Regions from separate parts of the Isoptericola sp. F-RaC21 genome, predicted to be linked through region 3. Evidence: predicted binding sites of a transcription regulator. Region 3 holds the regulator's gene; each other region holds the start of a gene.
What was found. The regulator LexA, encoded in region 3, represses DNA repair genes until DNA is damaged. The targets are predictions, from matches to a motif close to TCGAACANNTGTTCGA.

Region 1 (4,206 bases), on a different contig from region 3:
TGTCGCTGGTGCTGTCACTGCGTTGCTGTCACTTCGTGGTGCCGGCCTCGCCCTCGTCGCGACGCTGCTGCTCCCGGTACTCCCGCTGCGCGGTGTCCAGGCTCGACAGGTCGTCGGGGACGTCGATGTGACCGTCGCCGGAGGTGATCGTACCGGTCGCGGCGGAGTCGGTTGTGACGTCGGTCTCGTCGGTCGCGTCAGCGGCCTCCTCGACCGGCGTGTCGACGCGCTTGGCGATGGCGGCGCGCAGCCAGCGGGTCTGCGACCCGGGGGTCGACTCGATGGTGACGGTGTCGTTCGCCTCGTCGACCTCCACGACCGTGCCGAACAGGCCCGAACCGGTCATGACCTCCTGGCCCGGCGCCAGCTGCGACCGGAACTCGGCCTGCTGCTTCTGCTGCTTGCGCGTCCGCTGGCTCATGAAGAACATGAGGCCGGCGAGGACCACGAAGAGGATGATGAGTTCCACGGAGCGTCCTTGTCTGTCGCTGCCCGACGGTCGTCGACCGACAGCCGGGCGTCGGGGGCGCGCCGGTCGGCGCGCCGGGCGCAGGGTCCTGCGCATACGGGCCCCAACGAGCACGGCACCCGTCGAGTTCCGGCCCGGGGCCGTCGGCGGCCGGGGGCGGTCCCAGTCTACTGGGGTGTGCCGCCGTCGCCGTCGGCGCCGTCGAACAGCGTCCCGGTGAGCGGGGCGCCCCACGCCCCGGCCGGCGGCTCGAGCCCGAGGTGCTCCCACGCGGCCTGCGTCGCGACCCGGCCGCGCGGCGTGCGGCCCAGCAGCCCCTCGCGCACGAGGTAGGGCTCCGCCACCGTCTCGACGGTGTCCGGCTCCTCGCCCACGGTCATCGCGAGCGTGCTCAGGCCCACCGGGCCACCGCCGAACCGGCGGCACACCGCGTCGAGCACGGCCCGGTCCAACCGGTCGAGGCCGATCGGGTCGACCTCGTACACCTCCAGCGCGGCGCGGGCCGCCTTGAGGTCGAGCCGGCCGTCGCCGCGCACCTGCGCCCAGTCGCGCACGCGGCGCAGCAGGCGGTTGGCGATGCGCGGGGTGCCGCGCGAGCGGCCGGCGATCTCGTGCGCGGCCGCGTGCTGGATGTCGACCCCGAGCAGCCCTGCGGACCGGGTGATGACGCGCTCCAGCTCGGCGGCGTCGTAGAAGTCGAGGTGCCCGGTGAACCCGAAGCGGTCGCGCAGCGGGGCGGGCAGCAGCCCGGACCGCGTCGTCGCGCCCACGACCGTGAACGGCGGCAGCGCCAGCGGGATCGCGCTCGCACCCGCCCCCTTGCCGACGACGACGTCGACGCGGAAGTCCTCCATCGCGACGTACAGCAGCTCCTCCGCCGGGCGGGCCAGCCGGTGGATCTCGTCGATGAACAGCACCTCGCCCTCCTCGAGCGAGGAGAGCACCGCCGCCAGGTCGCCCGCGTGCTGGATCGCCGGGCCGCTCGTGACCCGCAGCGACGTGCCGAGCTCGGCCGCGATGATCATGGCGAGCGTAGTCTTCCCGAGCCCGGGCGGGCCGGACAGCAGCACGTGGTCGGGCGACGCGTCCCGTGCCAGCGCCGCCTGGAGCACGAGCGAGAGCTGGTCGCGCACCACGCGCTGACCGACGAACTCGTCCAGCTTCTTGGGCCGCAGCGCCGCCTCGGCCGCGCGCTCGACGTCGTCGGCGGACGAGGTCACGAGGCGCTCTCCCCCGTACTCCGGGTCCAGCGGCTCAGCCACGGCGGCCGCCGAGCGATCTCAGGGCCGCCCGCAGGGTGGCGGCCACGTCGACGGGGCCGTCGTCGTCGGACCGGTCCGCGAGCACCCGCTCGACCGTGTCCTGCGCGACCTTCGAGGCCCAGCCCAGGCCGACGAGCGCCTCGACCACCTGGTCGCGCGCCGGGTCGCCGGCCCCGGCCGGCGCCGCCGGGGCGGCCTCGTCGGCGCCTGGCGCCGCGGGCGCGCCCAGCTTGCCGCTCAGCTCGAGCACCAGGCGCTGCGCGCTCTTGGGCCCGACGCCGGGCACGCGGCGCAGCGCGGCCAGGTCCTCGGTCGCGACGGCGCGGCGCAGCGCGTCGGGGGTCAGCACGGCGAGCATCGCCAGGGCGATGCGGGGGCCGACGCCGGACACGGACTGGGCGGTCTCGAAGACCTCGCGCTCGTCGGCTTCGGCGAAGCCGAAGACGGTCATCGAGTCCTCGCGGACGACGAGCGTGGTGTGCAGCTGCGCCCGCTCGCCCACCCGCAGCCCGGCGAGCGTGCCGGGGGTGGCGTGCACGAGGTAGCCGACCCCTCCGACGTCGAGCACGGCCCGCTCCAGCGTCACGTGCGTGACCGTGCCGGTCAGGGAGGCGATCACCATGGTCCTTTCGTCGGCCGGGGCGTCCGTCGAACACCCGTACGAGGCGTCACTGTAACAACCGGCGCCGACGCCGCCGGGCGCGACACGGGCGACAGCTCGCCGTCGTCGTCCGCCTCTGCGCCGCCCGGTCGAGCGGGCTCAGCGCGCGGTCCGCGACGGTGCCCCCCGGTGCTTGCCCCGGCGCGCGTTCTGCTCGGCCGCCGCCCACGCGCGCTGCGCGGGCGTGAGCTCGTTCCGCTCACCGCCCTGCAGGGCCCCCGCCGGGCGCCACAGGTGCGTGACCGCCAGGGCGAGCGCGTCCGCGGCGTCGGCGGGGCGGGGCAGGTCGTCCAGACCGAGGATGCGGGCGATCATGCGCTGCACCTGGTCCTTGCCCGCCCGGCCCGAGCCCGTCACGGCGGCCTTCACCTCGCTCGGCGTGTGCATCGCGACCGGGACGCCGCGGCGCGCGGCCGCGACCATGGCCAGCCCGGCCACCTGGGCCGTGCCCATGACGGTGCCCAGGTTGTGCTGCGCGAAGACCCGTTCGACGGCGACGACGTCGGGCACGTGCCGGTCCAGCCACTCGTCGAGCCCGGTGGCGATGTGCAGGAGCCGCAGGTCGATGCTCTCGGCGGGGTCGCTGCCCACCACGCCCACGTCGACGAGCCGCGCGCGACGACCCGGCAACGAGTCGACGACCCCGACACCGCACCGGGTCAGCCCCGGGTCCACCCCCAGCACGCGCACGTCGTCACCCTCTCACGGGGTGGGCCGAGGTAGTCCGAGATTCGCCGAGGTAGTTCCAGATCCCGCGAGGTAGTTCGCACTACCGCGCGGAGGTCGCGACAGGCTCGACCAGCGGTGCCAGGGTCACTCCTCGTCGAGGGCCGCCATGACCTCGTCGGAGGCGTCGAAGTTCGCGTACACGTTCTGCACGTCGTCGCTGTCCTCGAGCGCGTCGATGAGGCGCATGATCTTGCGCGCGCCCTCGACGTCGACCTCGACCTCCATGGACGGGTGCCAGATCGAGTCGGCGGAGTCGTACTCGATGCCCGCCTCCTGGATGGCGGTGCGCACCGCGACCAGGTCCGTGGCCTCGGAGAGCACCTCGATGACGTCGCCCTCGTCGCTGACCTCTTCGGCGCCGGCGTCGAGCGCCGCGAGCATGACGTCGTCCTCGGTGACGCCGTCCGCCTTCGGCACGACGACGAGGCCCTTGCGGGAGAACAGGTAGGACACCGAGCCCGGGTCCGCCAGGTTGCCGCCGTTGCGCGTGAACGCGAGGCGCACCTCGGAGGCGGCGCGGTTCTTGTTGTCCGTGAGGCACTCGACGAGGACGGCGATGCCGTTCGCGCCGTAGCCCTCGTACATGATCGTCTGGTAGTCGACGGCGTCGGCGCCCTCGCCGGAGCCGCGCTTGAGGGCACGGTCGATGTTGTCGTTCGGGACCGACGACTTCTTCGCCTTCTGGATGGCGTCGAACAGGGTCGGGTTGCCCGCGGGGTCACCGCCGCCCGTGCGCGCCGCGACCTCGATGTTCTTGATCAGCTTCGCGAAGAGCTTGCCACGCTTGGCGTCGATCGCGGCCTTCTTGTGCTTGGTCGTGGCCCACTTGGAGTGACCTGACATGCGCTAACTAACTCCTTCGCGATGCGTGAACGATCCGGACGAACAACCCGTGCACGCGCGCGTCCCCCGTGATCTCCGGGTGGAACGCGGTCGCGAGCAGCCGTCCCTGACGTGCTGCGACGATCTTACCGGCGGCAGGCCCCACCGCAGAGCCGTCCGCCCAGCGGTCCGGGATCCGGGCGAGCACCTCGACCTCCGGCCCCGCCTCCTCGACCCACGGCGCGCGGATGAAGGCGGTGCGC
Region 2 (4,206 bases), on a different contig from region 3:
CTGTCGTTCATCGTGGTGGTGCTCGCCGTCACGACCGTCGCCTCCCTGGCCAAGGACCGCCGTGACCGACGGGTCGCTGCGGGCGCGACATCGTCCTCCGAAGGAGATGCATGATCCACGAGCTGCCGGTCTGGTTCGAGTGGGCGTCGCTCGCGGCGCTGATCGTCCTGCTCGCCGTCGACCTCGCCATCGTGGGCCGACGCCCGCACGTGCCGAGCATGAAGGAGAGCGGCCTGTGGGTCGCGTTCTACGTGGCTCTGGCGCTCGTGTTCGGGTTGATCATGCTTGCGGTGGGCGGCGTCGCTCCCGCCGGTGAGTTCTACGCCGGCTGGCTCACGGAGTACTCCCTGAGCGTGGACAACCTGTTCGTCTTCGTCATCATCATGTCGCGGTTCGCCGTGCCCAAGAAGCACCAGCAGATGGTGCTGATGGTCGGCATCATCATCGCGCTGGTGCTGCGCGGGGCCTTCATCCTCGCGGGGGCGGCGATCCTCGAGCAGTTCGTGTGGGTGTTCTACCTGTTCGGGGCGTTCCTCATCTACACGGCCGTGAAGCTGGTGGCGGGCGACGACGACGAGGAGGAGTTCAAGGAGAACGTCGCGATCAGGCTGCTGCGCCGCGTGCTGCCGGTGAGCAAGGAGTACGACGGCGCGAAGGTGCGCACGGTCGTGGACGGCAAGAAGCTGTTCACCCCGATGCTCGTGGTGTTCGTCGCGATCGGCTCGACAGACCTGCTGTTCGCGCTCGACTCGATCCCGGCGATCTTCGGCCTGACGAAGGATCCGTTCATCGTGTTCACCGCGAACATCTTCGCGCTGATGGGCCTGCGCCAGCTCTACTTCCTGCTGGGCGGCCTGCTCGAGCGGCTCGTGTACCTGCCGATCGCCCTGGCCGTCATCCTCGGCTTCATCGGCGTGAAGCTCATCCTCGAGGCCCTGCACACCAACACGCTCCCGTTCATCAACGGGGGCGAGCACGTCGCGTGGGCGCCGGAGATCCCGATCTGGCTGTCGCTGGCGGTGATCCTCGGGTCCATCGCCGTCGCGACGGTCGCCAGCCTGGCGAAGACCCGGCGCACCGCCGCGGTGGCCGCGCAGGAGGGGGCGGACTCCGCGGCCGGGCCGACGCCGTCGACGCCGTCGACGACGGCCGAGCCCACCACGCAGGACGCGGCCTCGGAGTCGGCCACCCCGGGCCGGGACGGCTCGGGCCGCTGACGCCGACGAGCGAGGGCCCCGGGCGCAGAGGCGTCCGGGGCCCTTCGCGCGCCGGTCGCCGTCAGGCCGCGAAGCCGCCGATCACGGGCACGAACTCGCGTGCCGCGCGATGCGCGACCAGGCCCTCGCGGCGCATGGGGTCGGCCGACAGCAGCTCGAGCGCCTCGGTCGCGTCGTCGGCCTCCACGAGCAGCAGCGCGCCGCCGGGCTCGCCGTCGGGCGTGGCGGGGAGCGGCCCCGACACGCGCAGGGTGCCGGTCGCGTGCAGGCCGCGGAGGAACTCGCGGTGCTCGGGACGGACCGTGGCCAGGCGGTCGGGGTCGGAGACGTACACGTAGGTGACGGCGTAGACGGACATGGCGGTATCCAAGCACCACCGCGCGACGCGGTGGCGCCGGCGTCCATGCCCCGAGTGCCGGCCGTCGGGTGTGACCGGTCAGGCACCCTGAGAGGCATAGAACGCCTGTACGAATGTCGGATCGCCGACGTAGGATGCCCGGGTGAGCAACCGCCTCGTCATCTCCGGCGCCCGCGAGCACAACCTCCGCAACGTCGAGCTCGACCTCCCGCGTGACGAGCTCATCGTCTTCACCGGTCTGTCGGGCTCCGGCAAGTCCTCGCTGGCGTTCGACACGATCTTCGCCGAGGGGCAGCGCCGCTACGTGGAGTCGCTGTCCGCGTATGCGCGCCAGTTCCTGGGGCAGATGGACAAGCCCGACGTCGACTTCATCGAGGGCCTGTCGCCCGCCGTGTCGATCGACCAGAAGTCCACCAACCGCAACCCGCGCTCCACCGTGGGCACGATCACCGAGGTCTACGACTACCTGCGGCTGCTGTTCGCGCGCGCGGGCACGCAGCACTGCCCGGTGTGCGGGGAGCCGGTGCGCTCGCAGACGCCCCAGCAGATCGTGGACAAGCTGCTCGAGCTGCCGGAGGGCACCCGCTACCAGGTCCTCGCGCCCGTGGTGCGCGGCCGCAAGGGGGAGTACGCCGACCTGTTCGCCGAGCTGCAGACGCAGGGCTTCGCCCGCGCGCGGGTGGACGGCGAGGTGGTGCAGCTGACCAGCCCGCCCGCCCTCGAGAAGAAGCTCAAGCACGACATCGAGGTCGTCGTCGACCGGCTCGTCTCGCGCGACGGCGTGCAGCGACGGCTCACCGACTCGGTGGAGACCGCGCTGCGCCTCGCCGGCGGGCTCGTCATGGTCGAGCTCGTCGACGCCGACATCGACGACCTGGAGCGGGTGCGCAAGTTCTCGGAGAAGCGGGCGTGCCCCAACGACCACCCGCTCGCGCTCGACGAGATCGAGCCGCGCACGTTCTCCTTCAACGCCCCGTACGGCGCGTGCCCGGAGTGCACCGGCATCGGCTTCCGCCTCGAGGTCGACGCGGACCTCGTCGTGCCCGACGAGGAGAAGACCCTGCGCGACGGCGCGGTGGTGCCGTGGGCGCAGACGTCGTCGGAGTACTTCGAGCGGGTGCTCACGGCCCTGGCCGACGAGATGAGCTTCTCCATGGACGTGCCGTGGCGCGCGCTGCCGCAGCGCGCCCGCGACGCGATCCTGTACGGGCGCAACCACCAGGTGCACGTGCGCTACAAGAACCGGTGGGGCCGCGAGCGGCAGTACTCCACGGGCTTCGAGGGCGCGGTGACATTCCTCGAGCGCCGGCACCGGGAGACCGAGTCCGACTGGTCGAAGGAGAAGTACGAGGCCTACATGCGCGAGGTCCCGTGCCCGGTGTGCTCGGGGGCGCGGCTCAAGCCCGAGGTCCTCGCGGTCACCGTCGGCGGCAAGTCGATCTGGGACGTGTGCCGGCTGCCGATCGACCAGGCCAAGCAGTTCCTCGACGGGCTCGAGCTGGGCGAGCGCGAGCGCGCCATCGCGGCCGAGGTGCTCAAGGAGATCCACGCCCGGCTCGGCTTCCTCGTCGACGTCGGTCTGCACTACCTGTCGCTGGAGCGCCCGGCCGGCACCCTGTCCGGCGGTGAGGCGCAGCGCATCCGGCTGGCGACGCAGATCGGCTCCGGCCTGGTCGGCGTGCTGTACGTGCTCGACGAGCCGTCGATCGGCCTGCACCAGCGCGACAACCGTCGCCTGATCGAGACCCTCACGCGACTGCGCGACCTCGGCAACACGCTGATCGTCGTCGAGCACGACGAGGACACGATCCGCGCGGCCGACTGGATCGTCGACGTCGGCCCGGGGGCGGGCGAGCACGGCGGCCGCGTCGTGCACTCCGGCGACTACGCCGGGCTGCTCGAGGCCGAGGGATCGATGACGGGCGCATATCTCTCCGGGCGGCGGAGCGTCGCGCTGCCCGCCGAGCGTCGCGCGACCGACCCGGAGCGCAGGGTGACGGTCGTGGGCGCGCGCGAGAACAACCTGCGCGGCATCGACGTGTCCTTCCCGCTGGGCGTGCTCACGGCGGTCACCGGGGTCTCCGGCTCGGGCAAGTCGACGCTCGTCAACTCGATCCTGCACACCGTGCTCGCGAACGAGCTCAACGGCGCGCGTCAGGTGGCGGGCCGGCACACCCGGGTCACCGGCATGGACCTGCTCGACAAGGTGGTGCACGTCGACCAGGGGCCGATCGGGCGCACGCCGCGCTCGAACCCCGCCACCTACACGGGCGTCTGGGACCGGATCCGCAAGATCTTCGCGGAGACGGAGGAGGCGAAGGTCCGCGGCTACGGCCCGGGTCGGTTCTCCTTCAACGTCAAGGGCGGGCGCTGCGAGGCGTGCGCGGGCGACGGCACGCTGAAGATCGAGATGAACTTCCTTCCCGACGTCTACGTGCCGTGCGAGGTGTGCCACGGCGCGCGGTACAACCGCGAGACCCTCGAGGTGCACTTCAAGGGCAAGACCGTCGCGGACGTCCTGGACATGCCGATCGAGGAGGCCGCGGAGTTCTTCGCCGCGTTCCCGGCGATCTCCCGCTACCTCACCACGCTGGTCGAGGTCGGGCTCGGCTACGTGCGCCTGGGGCAGCC
Region 3 (4,206 bases):
GCACGGCGGCACAGAGACGGAGGCGCTCGACGCCGCCTCGCAGCGGCTGGGCAGCCTGCTGGCCACCGCGCCCGCGGAGCGGTTCCCGCTCGGCCTGCCCGACGACCTGCGCGCCGCGGTGGCCGCGGTGCGCGACGCCGCGCGCGAGCTCCTCACGCGGCTCAAGCCGCAGGGCTCGGGCAAGCAGGAGGCCCCGGACGCGGGGATGAAGATGGCGCAGTCCGCCGTCCTGCAGCTCTTCGAGGTCGCGGAGCGGATGGCGGCCGAGGACACGACCGCGGACGTGCTGTGGTGCTCGCGCCCGCCGGAGAACGCGCCCTGGGCCGGCGACGGCGTGACGCGGCTGCACGCCGCGCCGCTGGCGGTGGCGGGGCTGATCCGCACGCACCTGCTGGGCGAGGCGACGGGCGTGTTCACCTCGGCGACCCTCACCCTCGGCGGCACCTTCGACCCGGTGGCGCGGTCGCTCGGACTGGCGGGTTCGGGAGGCTCCGACGAGACCGCGGACTGGGCGGGGCTCGACGTCGGCAGCCCGTTCGACTATCCCCGGCAGGGGATCCTCTACGTGGCCCGGCACTTGCCCGCGCCCGGTCGCGAGCCCACGACCGACGCCCAGCTCGACGAGATCGCCGGGCTGATCGAGGCCGCCGGCGGGCGGACGCTGGGGCTGTTCTCGTCCCGCCGGGCGGCGCTGGCCGCGGCGGAGGCGATGCGCGAGCGGCTGGACGTCCCCGTGCTGTGCCAGGGAGACGACCAGCTCCCGACGCTGGTGCAGGCGTTCGCCGCCGACCCGCCGACCTGTCTGTTCGGCACCCTCTCCCTGTGGCAGGGCGTCGACGTGCCCGGCCCGAGCTGTCAGCTGGTGCTCGTGGACCGGATCCCGTTCCCGCGGCCGGACGACCCGGTCAAGGCGGCGCGGGCCCGGTCGGTGGAGCAGGCGGGCGGCAACGGCTTCATGCAGGTCTCGGCCACGCATGCCGCGCTGCTGCTGGCGCAGGGAGCAGGGCGGCTGGTGCGCACGGGGGAGGACCGCGGCGTCGTGGCCGTCCTCGACCCCCGGCTCGCGACGGCGCGGTACGGGTCGTTCCTCACCCGCTCCATGCCGGACTTCTGGCCGACCACGGACGGCGAGCTCGTCCGCGCTGCGCTCCGGCGTCTCGACACCTAGCGTGGGGGCCGTGGACGAGACACGCAGGACGACCAAGCTCGCGATCGTCGGGGCGGGAGCGGTGGGTTCCACCCTCGCGTACGCGGCACTGGCCCGGGGCGCGGCGCGGTCCGTCGCCCTCCTGGACGTCAACCGGGCGAAGGTGGAGGCGGAGGTCCTCGACCTGCGGCACGGGGGCATGTTCATCCCGCAGGCGGAGATCGAGGGCTCGGACGACGTCGAGGTCTGCCGCGGCGCCGACATCGTGGCGGTGACGGCCGGGGCCAAGCAGAAGCCCGGGCAGAGCCGCCTCGACCTGGCCGAGGCGACGGTCGGCCTCACCCGGTCGATCCTGCCGGGGCTCCTGGAGGTCGCCCCCGACGCGGTGTACCTCATGGTCACCAACCCGGTGGACGTCGTCACGTACGCGGCGCAGGAGATCAGCGGCCTGCCCCGCGGCCGGGTGTTCGGCAGCGGCACCGTCCTGGACTCCTCGAGGCTGCGTGACGCGCTGGCCCGGCACTGCGGGGTCGCCGTGGGGAACGTGCACGCGAACATCGCCGGCGAGCACGGCGACTCGGAGATCGTGCTGTGGAGCTCCGCCACGATCGCCGGCGTGCCGCTCCTGGACTGGCGCCCGTTCCGGGGGCGTCCGCCGCTGGACGAGCCCGCCCGGCACCAGATCGCCACCGACGTCGTCGAGTCGGCCTACCGGGTCATCGCCGGGAAGGGGGCGACGAACTACGCCGTCGGCCTGGCGGCGACCCGGATCATCGAGGCGGTGCTCAACGACGAGCACCGGGTGATGAACGTGTCGTCACGCCTGGACGACTTCTACGGCATCAGCGACGTCTGCCTGTCCGTGCCCTCGCTCGTCGACCGCCGCGGCGTGGCGGAGACCATCGACACCCCGCTCTCGGACGAGGAGATCGCCGGCCTGCGCGCGTCGGCCGACGGCATGCGCGCCGTGCAGGCCCGGCTCGGCCTCTGACGGGCCCGAACCGTCAGAGGCTGCGGAGCACGGCGACGACCCGCCCGAGCACCTGCGCCTCGTCGCCCGGGATGGGGGAGTAGGCGGCGTTCTGCGGCAGCAGCCAGGTGTGCCCGTCGGCCTGCTTGAACGTCTTGACCGTGGCCTCGCCGTCGATCATCGCGGCGACGACCTCGCCGTTCTCGGCCACGGGCTGGCTGCGCACGACCACCCAGTCGCCGTCGCAGATCGCGGCGTCGACCATCGAGTCGCCCGCGACCTTGAGGAGGAAGAGGTCGCCGTCGCCGACGACCTGCCGGGGGAGCGGGAACACGTCCTCGACGACCTGCTCGGCGAGGATCGGGCCGCCGGCGGCGATCCGGCCGACCAGAGGGACGTAGGACGGTGCCTCCGCCGGCTGTGCGTCCGACGCGGCGACCGAGCCGGCGACGAACCCGGTCGCGCCGCCCTCGGGGCCGGCCTCGCCCGCCGCCGGGGTCTCGGGATCGACCACCTCGATCGCTCGCGGCCGGTTCGGGTCGCGGCGCAGGTAGCCCTTGCGCTCGAGGGTGGTGAGCTGGTGCTTGACCGACGACGGGCTCGCCAGGCCGACGGCCTCGCCGATCTCGCGCATCGTCGGCGGGTAGCCGCGCGCCTCGACCGAGGTGCGGATGGTCTCGAGCACGCGCCGCTGACGCGGCGTGAGGCGGTCGGCCGACGGCGACAGCTCGCTCACCGATGCCAGCGCGGTCGTCGAGCTCCCCGCCGTGTCCTGGGGGGTCTCGTCCTGGGTCGACCACGGCGTCGCCGCCGTCGTGGACGCCGGGGCCTGGTCCCGTCCGCTGGTCATCGCGTTCTCCGTCCTCCAGGGGCGCGGCCCGCGGGCGGGCCGATGAAATCCGACAAACCTTCCATCGCGCTGTCGGCCACTCTAGGCCAGTTCGGGGCCGACATCAAACATCTGTTCGATCAGGCCTCGACCGTGTCGCCCCGACGTGGTACACCTAGTACAGCAGTTCGACGTACAGGTGTTCGACGAACGGGTGTTCGACGAGGCGGCTCGCCTCGCGCGGCGCCACGGGACCGGAGGCAGGACGATGCAGAACGCGCACAGCACCAGCGACGCCCGCGGCTTCCTCGGCCTCGGGGGGCTCCGGCTCACCCGTAGGGGCCGGGTCGTGATCGCGGCGCTCGTCCTTCTCGTGCTCGTGGGCGCGGGGCTCGTCGGCCAGCGCGCCGTGGCCGAGGCGCCGGGCGCGGGCGTGGAGGTCCGGCTCCAGACGGTGGCGCCGGGCGACACGCTCTGGCAGTACGCGCAGTCGGTGCGCGGTGCGGGCGAGGACCTGCGCGACGTCGTCGCCGAGCTGCGCGAGCTCAACGACCTGCCGACGGCCGAGCTCCAGGCCGGCCAGGTGGTGCTGCTCCCGCAGGAGTGACGGCGTGCCGCCGCGGTGGATCCTGCTTGCGCGGACGGTCGCCCGCCGCTTACCTTGACGGGCAGCCGGGCGCCGGTCCGGAGCCGAGCGCAGGAGACCAGGATGCACTGCCCGTTCTGCCGCCACGCGGACTCGCGAGTCATCGACTCGCGCACGTCCGACGACGGCTCGTCCATCCGTCGTCGGCGCCAGTGCCCCGCGTGCCAGCGTCGGTTCACCACGATCGAGACGGCCAGCCTGTCGGTCGCCAAGCGGTCCGGGGTGACGGAGCCGTTCAGCAGGGACAAGGTCGTGGCCGGGGTACGCAAGGCGTGCCAGGGCAGGCCCGTGAGCTCCGACGACCTCGCCGTCCTCGCCCAGAAGGTCGAGGAGACCCTCCGCGCGTCCGGTCGCCCCGAGATCGAGGCGAACGAGGTGGGGCTGGCGATCCTGGGTCCGCTGCGCGAGCTGGACGAGGTCGCCTACCTGCGGTTCGCGAGCGTGTACCAGTCGTTCGAGTCCCTCGAGGACTTCGAGACGGCGATCACGTCGCTGCGGGCGGAGCGCGAGGCGCGCGCGGCATCGGCGGAGGGCGAGACCGGTGGGCCCGACGGCTCCGGAGAGGTCGGCGAGGACACGGTCGAGGAGCCCGCGACCGCAGGCCGGGGCGCCGC

Region 1: the regulator LexA is predicted to act here: its motif matches at 2,380-2,395, upstream of ruvA (Holliday junction branch migration protein RuvA).
Region 2: the regulator LexA is predicted to act here: its motif matches at 1,673-1,688, upstream of uvrA (excinuclease ABC subunit UvrA).

Annotation. Positions count from the first base shown of each region.
Region 1 covers NZ_JBCFYX010000001.1:743,619-747,824, reverse strand. Annotated here, with positions in the region: gene yajC (preprotein translocase subunit YajC) at 29-469, opposite strand; gene ruvB (Holliday junction branch migration DNA helicase RuvB) at 637-1,731, opposite strand; gene ruvA (Holliday junction branch migration protein RuvA) at 1,724-2,350, opposite strand; gene ruvC (crossover junction endodeoxyribonuclease RuvC) at 2,492-3,082, opposite strand; gene AAG589_RS03450 (YebC/PmpR family DNA-binding transcriptional regulator) at 3,206-3,964, opposite strand; gene pdxT (pyridoxal 5'-phosphate synthase glutaminase subunit PdxT) at 3,972-4,206, opposite strand, start outside.
Region 2 covers NZ_JBCFYX010000001.1:958,928-963,133, reverse strand. Annotated here, with positions in the region: gene AAG589_RS04510 (TerC family protein) at 1-114, shown strand, start outside; gene AAG589_RS04505 (TerC family protein) at 111-1,217, shown strand; gene AAG589_RS04500 (YciI family protein) at 1,279-1,575, opposite strand; gene uvrA (excinuclease ABC subunit UvrA) at 1,718-4,206, shown strand, end outside.
Region 3 covers NZ_JBCFYX010000002.1:1,002,304-1,006,509, forward strand. Annotated here, with positions in the region: gene AAG589_RS10035 (ATP-dependent DNA helicase) at 1-1,168, shown strand, start outside; gene AAG589_RS10040 (L-lactate dehydrogenase) at 1,179-2,138, shown strand; gene lexA (transcriptional repressor LexA) at 2,152-2,967, opposite strand; gene AAG589_RS10050 (LysM peptidoglycan-binding domain-containing protein) at 3,215-3,553, shown strand; gene nrdR (transcriptional regulator NrdR) at 3,656-4,206, shown strand, end outside.